DNA from 2 places in the Lactococcus sp. FSL K6-0773 genome. Region 2 is predicted to be linked to the other one. Evidence: predicted binding sites of a transcription regulator. Region 2 holds the regulator's gene; the other holds the start of a gene.
The links. Region 2 encodes Rex, which represses fermentation and respiration genes when NADH is low (regulators of the CRP and FNR family bind a similar motif). Its sites were predicted from a motif close to TTGTGAANTANTTCACAA; they were not measured.

Region 1 (6,248 bases), 1.3 Mb from region 2:
GGAATATCCCTCCCTGACAATATATGCAAACGGGGATTTAGCAATTGAAGAAACAGGAGATGTTATTGGAAATATTTCCACTTCTGAACCAGCTGTAGAATATAAAAAATATATATTAGAAAAATGGAGAACAAATAAATGAAGTATAAATTAAACCCATTATTTACGCTCAGAAAAACAGATAAAGCAGTCTTCAATTTCTCAAGGGCGGAATTAACACAATTCAACGATACAGGTTTTGATATTTTATTGGCAGTTCTTGAACAAGAAAGTGATAGAGAGTGGACAGATGATGAAGATGAATTTCTGAAAGAGTTAATCAAGGAGAAAATCGTTGAAGAATCTTGAAGAGCTTATTCAACTAAGAAAATCAAATAAATTTCATAATATTGGTGTAAATGTTGAAAGTGTAATAGAAGTAGTAAAAAAATCCTACTATAATTTTGAGAAACATAGCGTTCCTTCTGCCGGAGCTATATATGGTTTGAAAGTTTTACTTTTTTATAAGAACAATAAAAAAATATTTAACTCTAAAGGGGAGATAAGTACAGAGAAATTCGAGATAAATCAAATTAAAAAAACTTGTTTTTATGATGATAAATATTTTTCTTCAAGTTCAATTCTTATTGCTGTGGCATATGATTACGATAAATATTTTGGTAAATATGGTAATTGTGGGATAAGGTATGCTTCAATCGAATGTGGTGCTTTTCTGCAAAATTTTCAACTACTACTTTCAGAAAAAGAGATATACGGTTGTCCATTAGGCTTCGTAGATAATGATGCTCTGTTGGGAATAGAAGAACCCCTAATTTATTTTATTATTAATTAATCTTTGATAAGATATCCGAAGTTTAGGATTCTTATATAACTATTTGGGCTCAAAATAGTACCATAATAAGGAGGAATTTTCATGAACAAAGAAACTGTGAAAGATGTTCGCAAAGAACATAAAGAAAAACCAGAATTTAAAACAATTTCATTATTAGCATGCATGAACTCGACTTCTATCGCTAATTAATTATTGATTTTTATAGAAATATAAATCAATGGAGTGAAAAGAGCCTATATCGAAATTGATTTATACCTTTTGATAGTTGTATAAGCTATAATAAAAAATGCTCTGACGAATTCATCAGAGCGTTTTTATTATTTTTATCAACAGATTATTAGTATTGATCTAACAACAACTGTTTAATCTCATCAATTCTTGGTTGACGAGGATTAGCAGGAGTACATTGATCATCATAAACAAGGTCAGCCAATTTATCAAGTTCACGTTCAAGGTGAGCTTTATCGACACCATTTCCTGAAAGGGTGATATTAATATCAATGCTATCGGTCAATTTCTTAAGTTCAGCAACCAGAGCTTGCACAGCTTTTTCATCTGAATCATCTTTACCAGCAAATCCCATAAAGCGTGAAATTTCAGCATAGTCCTCTTGAGCACGATATGTTTCATAACGTGGGTAAGGGGTACGTTTAACGTTTCCTGTTACAGCGTTAAATTTAATGACATGTGGCATAGCAATGGCGATGGCAAGACCATGAGGAAGTCCAAATTCACCACCAATTTTATGAGCAAGTGAGTGGTTAATTCCAAGGAAAGCATTAGCGAAGGCCATACCAGCGAGTGTTGCAGCATTGTGCATGTTTTCGCGGGCTTTTTGTCCTTCTTTAGTTGGATGAGCCGGGTCATATTGATAAGACTCAGTCAAGTTTTCAAAGATGAGTTTGATCGCTTGAAGTGAAATTGGTTTTGTATAGTCAGAAGACATAACAGAAACATAAGATTCAAGCGCGTGTGACATCGCATCAATACCAGACCAAGAAACAGTACGTTTTGGTACAGTCATAACAAACTCAGGGTCAACAATGGCAACTTGTGGTGTTAATTGGTAGTCAGCAAGTGGGTACTTAACATGAGTTTCATCATCAGTGATAACTGCAAATGGAGTCACTTCAGAACCAGTACCAGAAGTAGTAGGAATTGCAACCATTTGTGCTTTATGTGGATGGTAGAATTTAATAATACGTTTACGAATATCGACAAATTTTTGAGCTAATTCTTGGAAAAGTTCTTTCAAACTTGCATCATCAGAAAGGTCAGCTTCACCACGGGCATCATATTCATAAATCAAACGACCAATCTTACCAGCATCGAGAGCAGAACCACCACCAAGACAGATGACAGTGTCAGGTTCAAATTGTTTCATTTGACGAGCGATTGCAATTGCTTCGCTCAAAGTTGGGTCAGGTTGAACAGAGCCATAAATGCTTGTTTCAACTTGAGTTGGGCGGATAGCAAGTTGTTCCAAAACTTTATCAACGAAACCAAATTTAACCATACCAGGGTCAGCAACGATGAAAGCTTTGTGGACGTGTGGCAATTCTTGTAAGTAAGAAATTGCATTTTTTTCGTAGTAAATTTCTTTTGGCAAACGAACCCATTGTGGGCGATTACGACGTTTAGCCACTGTTTTAACATTCAATAGATCGTATGTACTCAAATTGTGTGAAAGTGAATTTTTCCCCCATGAACCAGTTCCAAGTGTAAGTGATGGACGCATTGCATCAGTATAGATATCTCCGACCCCACCAATAGAATCTGGTTGGTTAACGAGGATACGAGAAGCTTCAACTTTTTCGCCATATTCTTTAACGAATGGATCATCCATTGCACCGATTTGAATTGCAGCATTATGTCCAGCACCTTGATAAGCAAGTAAGCTACGTACAATCTCAATTCCTTCTTCACGTGTTTCAGCTTTGTAGATTGAAAGCAAAGGAGAAAGTTTTTCAGAAGAAAGTGCTTCACCAATATTTTTCTTATCAAGTTCAAAAAGAAGGACATCTTTATCTTTAGGAACTTTGACACCAGCTTGTTCAGCAATCCATTGACCAGAACGACCGGCAACAGGACCAGTTACTCCAAAACCTTCACCAGCACGTTCAACAAAAACGAAACTTTCAATAGCTTTGTAGTCTTTTTTAGGAACCATATAAGCGCCTTGTTCTTGCATTTTAGCAATAAATTCATCATAAACTGAAGCATCAATAACAGCTGAATTTTCAGTGGCACAAATCATCCCATTATCAAAACGTTTTGAAAGCAAAAGGTCTTCAACGGCACGTTCAATATTTGCAGTTGCATCAACATAAACAGCACCATTACCAGCTCCAACACCGAGTGAAGGGTTACCAGATTTGAGTGCGGCGTTTACCATTCCTGGGCCACCAGTTGCAAGGATTGTTGCAAGTCCACGGTTTTGAATCAAGGCGGTAGTCATGTCAAGACTTGGTACTTCAATCCATTGAATAAAGTCTTCCGGTGCACCAGCTTCAATTGCAGCATCGTAAACAATTTTTGCTGCATGGCTTGAACATTTTTGAGCTTGTGGGTGGAAAGCGAAAACAATAGCATTACGTGTTTTTGCAGTCAATAAAGATTTAAAGATTGCTGTTGATGTTGGATTAGTCGTTGGAACGATACCAGCAAGTACACCGAGAGGGCTTGCGATTTCAACAGATCCAGCAACCTTGTTTTCAGAAATGACACCAACAGTTTTGTCATTTTTAATTGCGTTATAAACAGATTCAGAAGCAAAGTGGTTTTTGGTATCTTTGTCTTCGACAACACCACGACCAGTTTCGTTAACGGCTTCATGAGCGAGTTCTAGAGAATGTTTGCTTGCTGCAAGAGCCATTGCAGCGACAATAGTATCGACTTGAGTTTGTGTATATCCTTCAAATTTAAGAACAGCAGCTTGTGCTTTTTTGACTAATTTGTCAGTATAAGCAACAGCTTCTTGGAATTTTGCGGCTTTTTCTTCAGCGCTTAAAACTTTCTTTGCAGCTGGAGCGGCTTTTTTAGTTGCCATATTTGTAGGTTCTCCTTTGTGATTTCATTCACTTTCTTTTACGTGAATAGTTTAACAAAGTTTTTTATAGATGTCAAGTAATATTGTGATAGTTTTTACAAAAACACTCATCAAAAGTTTAGAAAGCGGTTTATAACAAGCTTTACTGAAGAAAAAAAGATTGCTAATTCTTTGAGAGGAATTAGCAATCTTTTTTAGTTTATCAGTCAAACTTTGTAAAAAAATAAATTTTTATAGTGGTAAAACACAAGTGATTTCAGGAGCGTAAAAATCTTTTTGTTCCAAAGTTAAAGTACCGGTTTTTTTATCTCGCAAGAAAAGAGATAAATTATCAGATTCTTGATGAGCGACAATGATATAATCTTCAGTTTTGTTGAAATTAAAATCGCGAGGGATATGACCTTCAGTATTTGTCCAGCCAATAGTTTCAAGTTTTGTACCAAGAGGACTTACTTTGTAAGTTGTCAAAGAATCATGTCCACGATTAGAAGTATAGAGGAATTTACCGTCAGATGAAATACGGATGGCAGCAACACCATTTGCTCCATGATAATCTTCAGGTAGGGTGCCAATTGTTTGAAGACGAGCAAAGCGTCCTTTTTCTTCATTGTAACTTAAAACTTCAATTGTTGAATTTAACTCTCCAACCAAATAAGCGATTTTACCATTTGGATGGAAAGTAATATGACGAGCACCCATTCCTTTTTCTGCCCGATAAATTGTAGCAATATTGAGTTTACCTTCACCAATGACATCATAAACAGTGACTTCATCTGTTCCCAAATCACAGGTGACAAGTCGTCCGTCAGGAGTCAAATCCGAATAATGAACGTGTGAGCTAGATTGCTCAGGACGTGGCCCAGAACCGGTATGTTTCACTGTATCCGTTAATCGGAGTGAGCCATTAGCTTGAATCTTATAAACACGAACTTCTCCAAGATGATAGTTCGCTCCGTAAACTAATTGGCGCGCTTCGTCCACGGCAACATAGCAGAGTGGAGCTCCCGTGGTTGTGACATTTCCGAGATGAGTAGCAGTTTCGCCATCAAAATCAAAGGCGGCGATTCCTCCACCATTACTATCTGCTGCACAAGTATAGAGGTGTCCCTTTTCATCGAGAGTGATATAAGTAGGGTTTTGAACCGCAGCGACTTCATTTAATGATGATAATTCAGCAGCTTTAGTGTCCAAAAGAACACTATATACGCCTTTAGATACACGTTTTGTATAGCCGCCTAAAAGGATTTTTTCTTTCATATTTCTCTCCTCACAAACTAATTTATTTACTATAATTATTTTATCACAAAAAAAGCGGTTTCAGCAAAAATATTAATTTTTTTCTTAGAAAAAAATTTAAAAACTTACTCTTTTAGTGATTATAGAGCCTAAATTAACAATTAAATTTGTCAGATAATAGGAGTGGTTAGAAAAATAGATTTACTGAACAATAGAAGCATGAATAGATACTTGCAAAAATAGGTCAAACAATGTATAATGATAGAGTTGCTATGCAACCATCTCGCATTTCGTCTCGACAAAGTCGTAGTGTACGCAAGTATTGCGGCTGCGGATGACAGATGAAAGAGGAAAAACTATTTTAAAAGGAGACATTAACATGTCAGTTATTTCAATGAAACAACTTCTTGAAGCTGGTGTTCACTTCGGTCACCAAACTCGTCGTTGGAACCCAAAAATGAAACCATACATCTTCACAGAACGTAATGGTATCCACGTTATCGACCTTCAAAAAACTGTAAAACTTGTTGACGATGCTTACAACTATGTAAAAAACGCTTCACAAGAAGGTGCAGTAGTTCTTTTTGTTGGTACTAAAAAACAAGCTGCAGAAGCAGTTAAAGAAGAAGCTCTCCGCGCTGGTCAATACTACGTAAACCACCGTTGGTTGGGTGGTATGCTCACTAACTGGAACACTATCCAAACACGTGTGACACGCCTTAAAGAAATCAACAAAATGGAAGAAGAAGGAACTTTCGAAGTTTTACCTAAGAAAGAAGTAGTTCTTCTTAACAAAGAACGCGAACGCCTTGAAAAATTCATCGGTGGTATCGCTGATATGCCTCGTATTCCAGATGTTATGTACATCGTTGACCCACATGCTGAACAAATCGCAGTTAAAGAAGCTAAAACTTTGGGAATCCCAGTTGTAGCAATGGTTGACACAAACGCAGATCCAGAACCAATCGACGTAGTTATTCCTGCAAATGATGATGCTATCCGTGCTGTTAAATTGATTACAGCTAAAATGGCAGACGCTATCATTGAAGGACGTCAAGGTGAAGATGCAGCGGAAGATTTCGTAGCAGAAGAAGCAGCTTCAGAAGAATCACTTGAAGAACTTGCTGAAAT
Region 2 (6,248 bases):
TTATGGATTACGAAGGTAATGTACTTTCACGTGAGTCATACACAGCTGAACTTGATTTATCTGACATTGGAAAAGGAACTTATCCTTTCTACATGCTCAAAGAAATTGATGAGCAACCCGCAGTTATGCGTAAACTCATTGCGACTTATGCAAATGAAGATGGAACAATGAAAGTCGATCAAGACATTATCAAAGGAATTCAAGAGGCTGATCGTATTTATATTATTGCCGCCGGAACGTCTTATCATGCAGGTTTTGGGGCAAAAATGATGCTTGAATCTTTGACAAATACACCGGTTGAACTTGGTCTTGCTTCAGAATGGGGCTATGATATGCCTTTGCTGAGCCAAAAACCATTCTTTATTTTCCTTTCACAGTCTGGTGAAACGGCTGACAGCCGTCAGGTTTTAGTAAAAGTAAATGAATTAGGACTTCCAAGCTTAACAGTTACAAATGTTCCCGGTTCTACTTTGTCACGCGAAGCAACTTATACAATGTTAATCGGTGCTGGACCAGAAATTGCAGTTGCTTCAACCAAAGCATATACAGGACAAATTGCAACTTTGGCTTTTCTTGCAAAGGCAGTTGGTGAGGCTGAAGGGGAAGTTAAAGCAAAAGAATTTGATTTAGTTAAAGAATTGTCTTTAGTTGCTCAATCAATTGAAGCCACTTTATCTGAAAAGGATGAAATTGCAGCAATTGTAGCTGACTTATTGCCAACTACTCGCAATGCCTTCTATATTGGTCGAAAACAAGATTATTATGTAGCAATGGAAGCTTCTCTCAAATTAAAAGAAATTTCTTATATTCAATGTGAAGGATTTGCTGCTGGAGAATTAAAACATGGAACGATTTCATTGATTGAAAAAGGAACTCCAGTACTTGCTTTAATTTCTAATAATGAAGAAGTAGCAGCTCATACTCGTGGAAATGTAATGGAAACAGTGGCTCGTGGAGCCTCAGCTATCACAATTGTTGAAGAAGGAGTGGCTCGTGAAGATGATACAATTGTTGTCAACCAAGTTCATCCTTATTTGTCAGCAATTTCAATGGTTATTCCAACACAATTAATTGCTTATTATGCGTCAATGCAGCGTGGACTTGATGTTGATAAACCACGTAACTTAGCTAAAGCAGTAACAGTTGAATAAAAGTTACTGACAGAAATCTCTGTCAGTAAAATGATAACTAAAAATAAAAAGTTCTGAGATTCATCAGAACTTTTTTGGTTAATTAATCTTTTGTCAGTGACAAAGGCCAGATTTTTCCGTATATAATAGTATGTATGAACTAAAAGAAAATCCGTATCCGATGCAACCTAGGGAACGCTTAGAATTTTTAGGAGAAGAGTGCTTGTCTGATGTTGAGCTGTTAGCGATATTATTGCGAACAGGGACAAAAAAATACTCATCATTAAATTTGGCCTTGGAAATTCTTCAACATTTTGAAACTTTGGATAATTTGCGCAAAGCTTCGATTAATGAACTCAGAGAAATTTCAGGCATTGGACTGGCAAAATCCATTGAAATTCGAGCAATGATTGAATTTGGAAAAAGGATACAAACCACTAATAGAAAACGTTACGGTCAAGTTTTGAGTTCCAGAGAATATGGCTTGAGTCTTGCTTTTGAAATGCAAAATTTTGAGCAAGAGCATCTTGTGGCGACTTATTTAGATGGTCAAAATCGAATTATTGAAAAAAAGACAATTTTTATAGGGGCGGTTAATCAGGCAACTGCAAGCCCTAGAGAGATTCTTTATCATGCAATAAAAAATCTCTCAGTAGGACTGTTAGTTGCACATAATCATCCCTCAGGAAATTTAAAACCAAGTCAAGCTGATAAAATATTTACTACCAAAATAAAAAAATCTTGCGAGGATGTGGGGATCAATTTTATTGATCATATTATTGTAGGGGCTGGTAATTATTTTAGCTTTCGGGAAGAAGAGATCAGAAAATGAAGGATTATATAACAAACAATCACTTCTCAACTATAAAGCAAAGAAAAAGAACAGTCAATAAAAACTGTTCTTTTATTTTGTACTAATTTAGTTTTCTTGAGCTCCCATGAAAAATAGTAGTGTTTGCAGCTCCTTAGTTAAGTCAATTGATTGAACAACCACATCTGAAGGGACTTTCAAACGAATTGGGGCAAAGTTTAGGAAACCTTTGATACCAGCTTTGACTAGAGTGTCAACAACTTCTTGGGCATTTTCTTTGCGAACAGAGAGAATTGCTGTTTTGATATCCGATTTTTTAACATTTTTTTCTAAATCAGAAATATTATAAATTGGAATTCCATCATCTGTTTGTGTTCCAACTAAGGGATTGCCAGAAATATCATAGGCTTGCGTGATTCTCATTTTGTTTCTATCTTGGAATTGATAATGAAGTAATGCACGACCGAGATTTCCGACACCAATCAGAGCGATATGCGTTTCTTGGTCTTGGCCAAGAAGTTCTCCAAAGAAATCACGGAGCACTTTCGTTTCATAGCCGTATCCACGTCGGCCTAATTCGCCAAATAAAGAGAAATCTCGGCGAATTGTGGCAGCATCTACTCCAATTTTTTCTGAAATAAGTTGTGAGTTTGTGCGTGTCACATTTTCTTCGACAAGACTTTTGAACAGTCGATAGTACTGTGGCAGTCGTTTAGCAGTTGCTTTAGGCAAGCTTTTGCTTGGTTTATGATCAGTCATTGTTATACCTCAAAAATTTAATTCGATTTTATTAAAACTAATTAATATTTAGTTTCTTTGTGATAATTTTATCAAAAATTTGTGAAATTATCAAACAAAAGGAATGGAACATTCGTAAAAAATGAGAAATTGATTACAATTCTAAAAAAATATTTATTTTCCCCTTTTAATTAAGGCGCTTTCATGTTAGAATAGAAATATGAAAAAATAGATAGGGAGAAAATATGATTAAAATTTATCTTAGTGGTTCATGTTCATCTTGTAGAAAAGCTAAAAAATGGTTACGTAAACATCACATTGAATTTGAAGAAATTAATTTATCAAAAGATTTTATGGAAAAAGATGATTTAATCAAAATTTTATCCTTGACTGAAAACGGATTTGAGGATATAATTGCGACCCGAGGGAAAACATACGCATCTTTAAATTATAATTTCGATGAATTAGGACTAGAAAAAGCTTTTGGATTAATTCAGGAAAATCCACGTCTTCTAAAACGACCATTAATTTTTGACGAGGACTGTCTATTGATTGGTTTTAACGAGGATGGAATCAGAGCGTTTATTCCACCAGAAGTTAGGAGAATTGAATTGCGTGAAAGATTAATTTTAGTCTAATATTAATTTTATTTTTAGCTTATCAGATCTGGTAAGCTTTTTAATTTTAAGAATTTGGAAGAACTACAAAAAGCTTGCCTTAAATGCTATAATAGAAGGACTGCTTTTCTATCATATGAAAAGGAAAAACGAAGTATTAAAAATATGCTTTGAGATTTAACGAAGAGGATAAATATCATGATTTTACTGCAAGGGAATGGAATTGCACGCACTTTTGGTGGCGATGTTTTATTTGAAAATATCAATTTTAGTTTACAAGACCATTCAAGAATTGCCCTAGTTGGCCGAAATGGAGCTGGTAAGTCAACCTTGCTTAAAATTATTGCTGGAGTTGAAGAAGCGAGTCGCGGAACTGTATCCAAGACCAAAGATTTGACAATGAATTATTTAGCGCAAGATACTGGGCTGAATTCCTCAAGGACAATATTTGCCGAAATGCTCTCTGTTTTTGATTCGCTTCGCCAAATGGAAAAACAATTGCGCCAGATGGAATTGCAAATGGGAGAACTTGCTGGGGATGAATTGACAGCTTTGATGAAACGTTACGATGCTTTATCAGAAGAATTTCGGATGAAAAATGGATTTACTTATGAATCTGAAATTAAGTCTGTCTTAAATGGTTTTCGTTTTGATGATGCAATGTGGGAAAGAGAAATTTCAAGTTTATCAGGGGGACAAAAAACACGTTTGGCTCTTGCTAAGATGTTGCTTGAAAGACCACAACTTTTGATTTTGGATGAACCAACTAACCACTTGGATATTGAAACTTTAGCTTGGCTTGAAAATTACCTTAAAAATTACGAAGGTAGTTTATTAATTGTCAGTCATGACCGCTACTTTTTGGATAAAGTGGTTAATGAAGTCTTAGAATTATCTAGAGGAGAATTGACTCGTTTTTCTGGAAATTATTCTCGCTATGTTGAACAAAGAGAGCAAAAACTCTTGTTAGAACTCAAAAATTTTGAAAAACAACAAAAAGAAATTGCTAAATTAGAGGACTATGTTGCCAGAAATTTAGTTCGGGCTTCGACGACTAAAATGGCGCAATCGCGTCGTAAAAAGTTGGAGAAAATGGAGCGTTTAGACGCACCAACAAGTGATGATAAATCGGCCAATGTTACTTTTACTCCTGAAAAAACGTCTGGAAATGTTGTTTTAACCGTTTCAGAAGCAACGGTAGGTTATGAAGATAATCGTCTCTCTGGTCCGATTAACATTGACGAGCGTAAAGGTGAGTCCCTTGCTATTGTTGGACCAAATGGAGTAGGTAAGACAACATTGATTAAGTCAATTGTTGGACAGATTCCATTTTTAGCAGGTCAAGCAAAATTGGGTGCCAATGTTACTTTGGGATATTATGACCAAGAACAAGGAAGATTGACAGCTTCCAATACTGTCTTAGACGAATTATGGAATGAGCATCGCTTACTTAATGAAGTTGAAATTCGCAATATGCTTGGAGCTTTTCTTTTTAGTGGAGATGATGTAAAGAAAACGGTTGGGATGCTTTCTGGTGGTGAAAAAGCCCGTCTTTTACTTGCTAAATTAGCAATGGATCACGATAACTTTTTAGTTTTAGATGAACCAACAAATCACTTGGATATTGATTCACGTGAGGTCTTGGAGAATGCTTTGATTGATTTTCCAGGAACAATCTTGTTTGTTTCTCATGACCGCTATTTCATCAATAGAGTAGCTACCAAAGTTTTAGAAATTGCTCCCGAAGGAAGTACAGAATTTTTGGGAGATTATGATTATTATGTCGAGAAAAAAGAAGAAGTACAAGCTGAGAGTAATTCTTCAGAAAATGGGGAGCCGATAGAAAGTTTAGCTCAACAAGATTTTACAGCTCAGAAAGAAGCTCAAAAGAATCGACGTAAAGTAGAGCGCGAAATCAAGGCTTGTGAAGAGAAACTAGCCGATTTGGAAGCAAAAATTGCAGCTCTATTATTGGAAATGCAAGAAAATACCGCTGATTTTGTTAAATTAGGAGAATTACAAGCTGAAATTGACCTCTTTAATGATGAAAAAGATGAGATAGAAATGACTCTTTTGGAAGCGATGGAAGAATTGGAAAATTTGTAAGTGTTGTGAAGAGAATTTAGTGTAAATATGCTAAAACGCGAAGCTTGAAAGCTTTGCGTTTTTTTATCAAAAAAATTCCGAGATTTCGGAAAAAGTCTTTTCGGACATTTTGATTTGATATAATCAGTTTAGAAAATGATTCATGAATAATGAGTGTCGCTCACTCAAATCAAGAAAGGAGAATTCTTATGTTAAATTTAAAATCAAAGGTATTGATTTCGAGCAGTTTGCTGCAGTTGATCGGTATTGGCTGGAGCACGAGAAGATTATTTGAAAAAACACCACAAGTTTCTAGTAAACCGACAATAAATTTGACAATTTCAAATTACTCAGAATTAAATCGGTCGGATAACCAAAACATTCAAGTTCTTGCGAATGTTGACAAAAAGCAAGCTACATCAGCTTTTGACAAAGCAGCTGGACGAAGGGACACAGACACCCAGGTTCAAAAATCAAGCAACGAAAAAGTGACGACAGTTTCGGAAAAGAATAATGGGGTAGTTGTTGCAGTTGAAACAACCAACACAAATACTAATGAAAGCAACACCTTAGTTAATGAAGGCAATAAATTGATTTTAACCAAGACCGTTTATAACACGGTAAGCAAAAAGTATGACACCAAAGTTGCGGAAGTCCCTTTAGGAGTTGGAAACTCAAACATCCAAATAGTGAAAGTAACCTATGGCTCATGGAAATACACGAATATTGCGATTGGGAAGAGTGCATTAGCTTTTACCCTGGATTGGGTAGGCCCTCAAGCCGTAGTCAGCAAGCTTGCGACTATTTTTAGAGTTAGTGCTAAAGTAGCCAACGGTTTTATTGCGGGACTCGCTTTGAATACGGCAG

Region 1: the regulator Rex is predicted to act here: its motif matches at 3,965-3,982, upstream of adhE (bifunctional acetaldehyde-CoA/alcohol dehydrogenase).

The regions. Positions count from the first base shown of each region.
Region 1 is NZ_JBBOVF010000001.1:2,004,560-2,010,807, forward strand. Features, by position in the region: gene MHB61_RS09965 (radical SAM protein) at 1-142, shown strand, start outside; gene MHB61_RS09970 (hypothetical protein) at 139-348, shown strand; gene MHB61_RS09975 (nitroreductase family protein) at 335-832, shown strand; gene adhE (bifunctional acetaldehyde-CoA/alcohol dehydrogenase) at 1,170-3,881, opposite strand; gene MHB61_RS09985 (lactonase family protein) at 4,113-5,138, opposite strand; gene rpsB (30S ribosomal protein S2) at 5,497-6,248, shown strand, end outside.
Region 2 is NZ_JBBOVF010000001.1:753,487-759,734, reverse strand. Features, by position in the region: gene glmS (glutamine--fructose-6-phosphate transaminase (isomerizing)) at 1-1,151, shown strand, start outside; gene radC (RadC family protein) at 1,282-1,962, shown strand; gene MHB61_RS03645 (redox-sensing transcriptional repressor Rex) at 2,050-2,700, opposite strand; gene MHB61_RS03640 (Spx/MgsR family RNA polymerase-binding regulatory protein) at 2,925-3,317, shown strand; gene MHB61_RS03635 (ABC-F family ATP-binding cassette domain-containing protein) at 3,495-5,402, shown strand; gene MHB61_RS03630 (hypothetical protein) at 5,591-6,248, shown strand, end outside.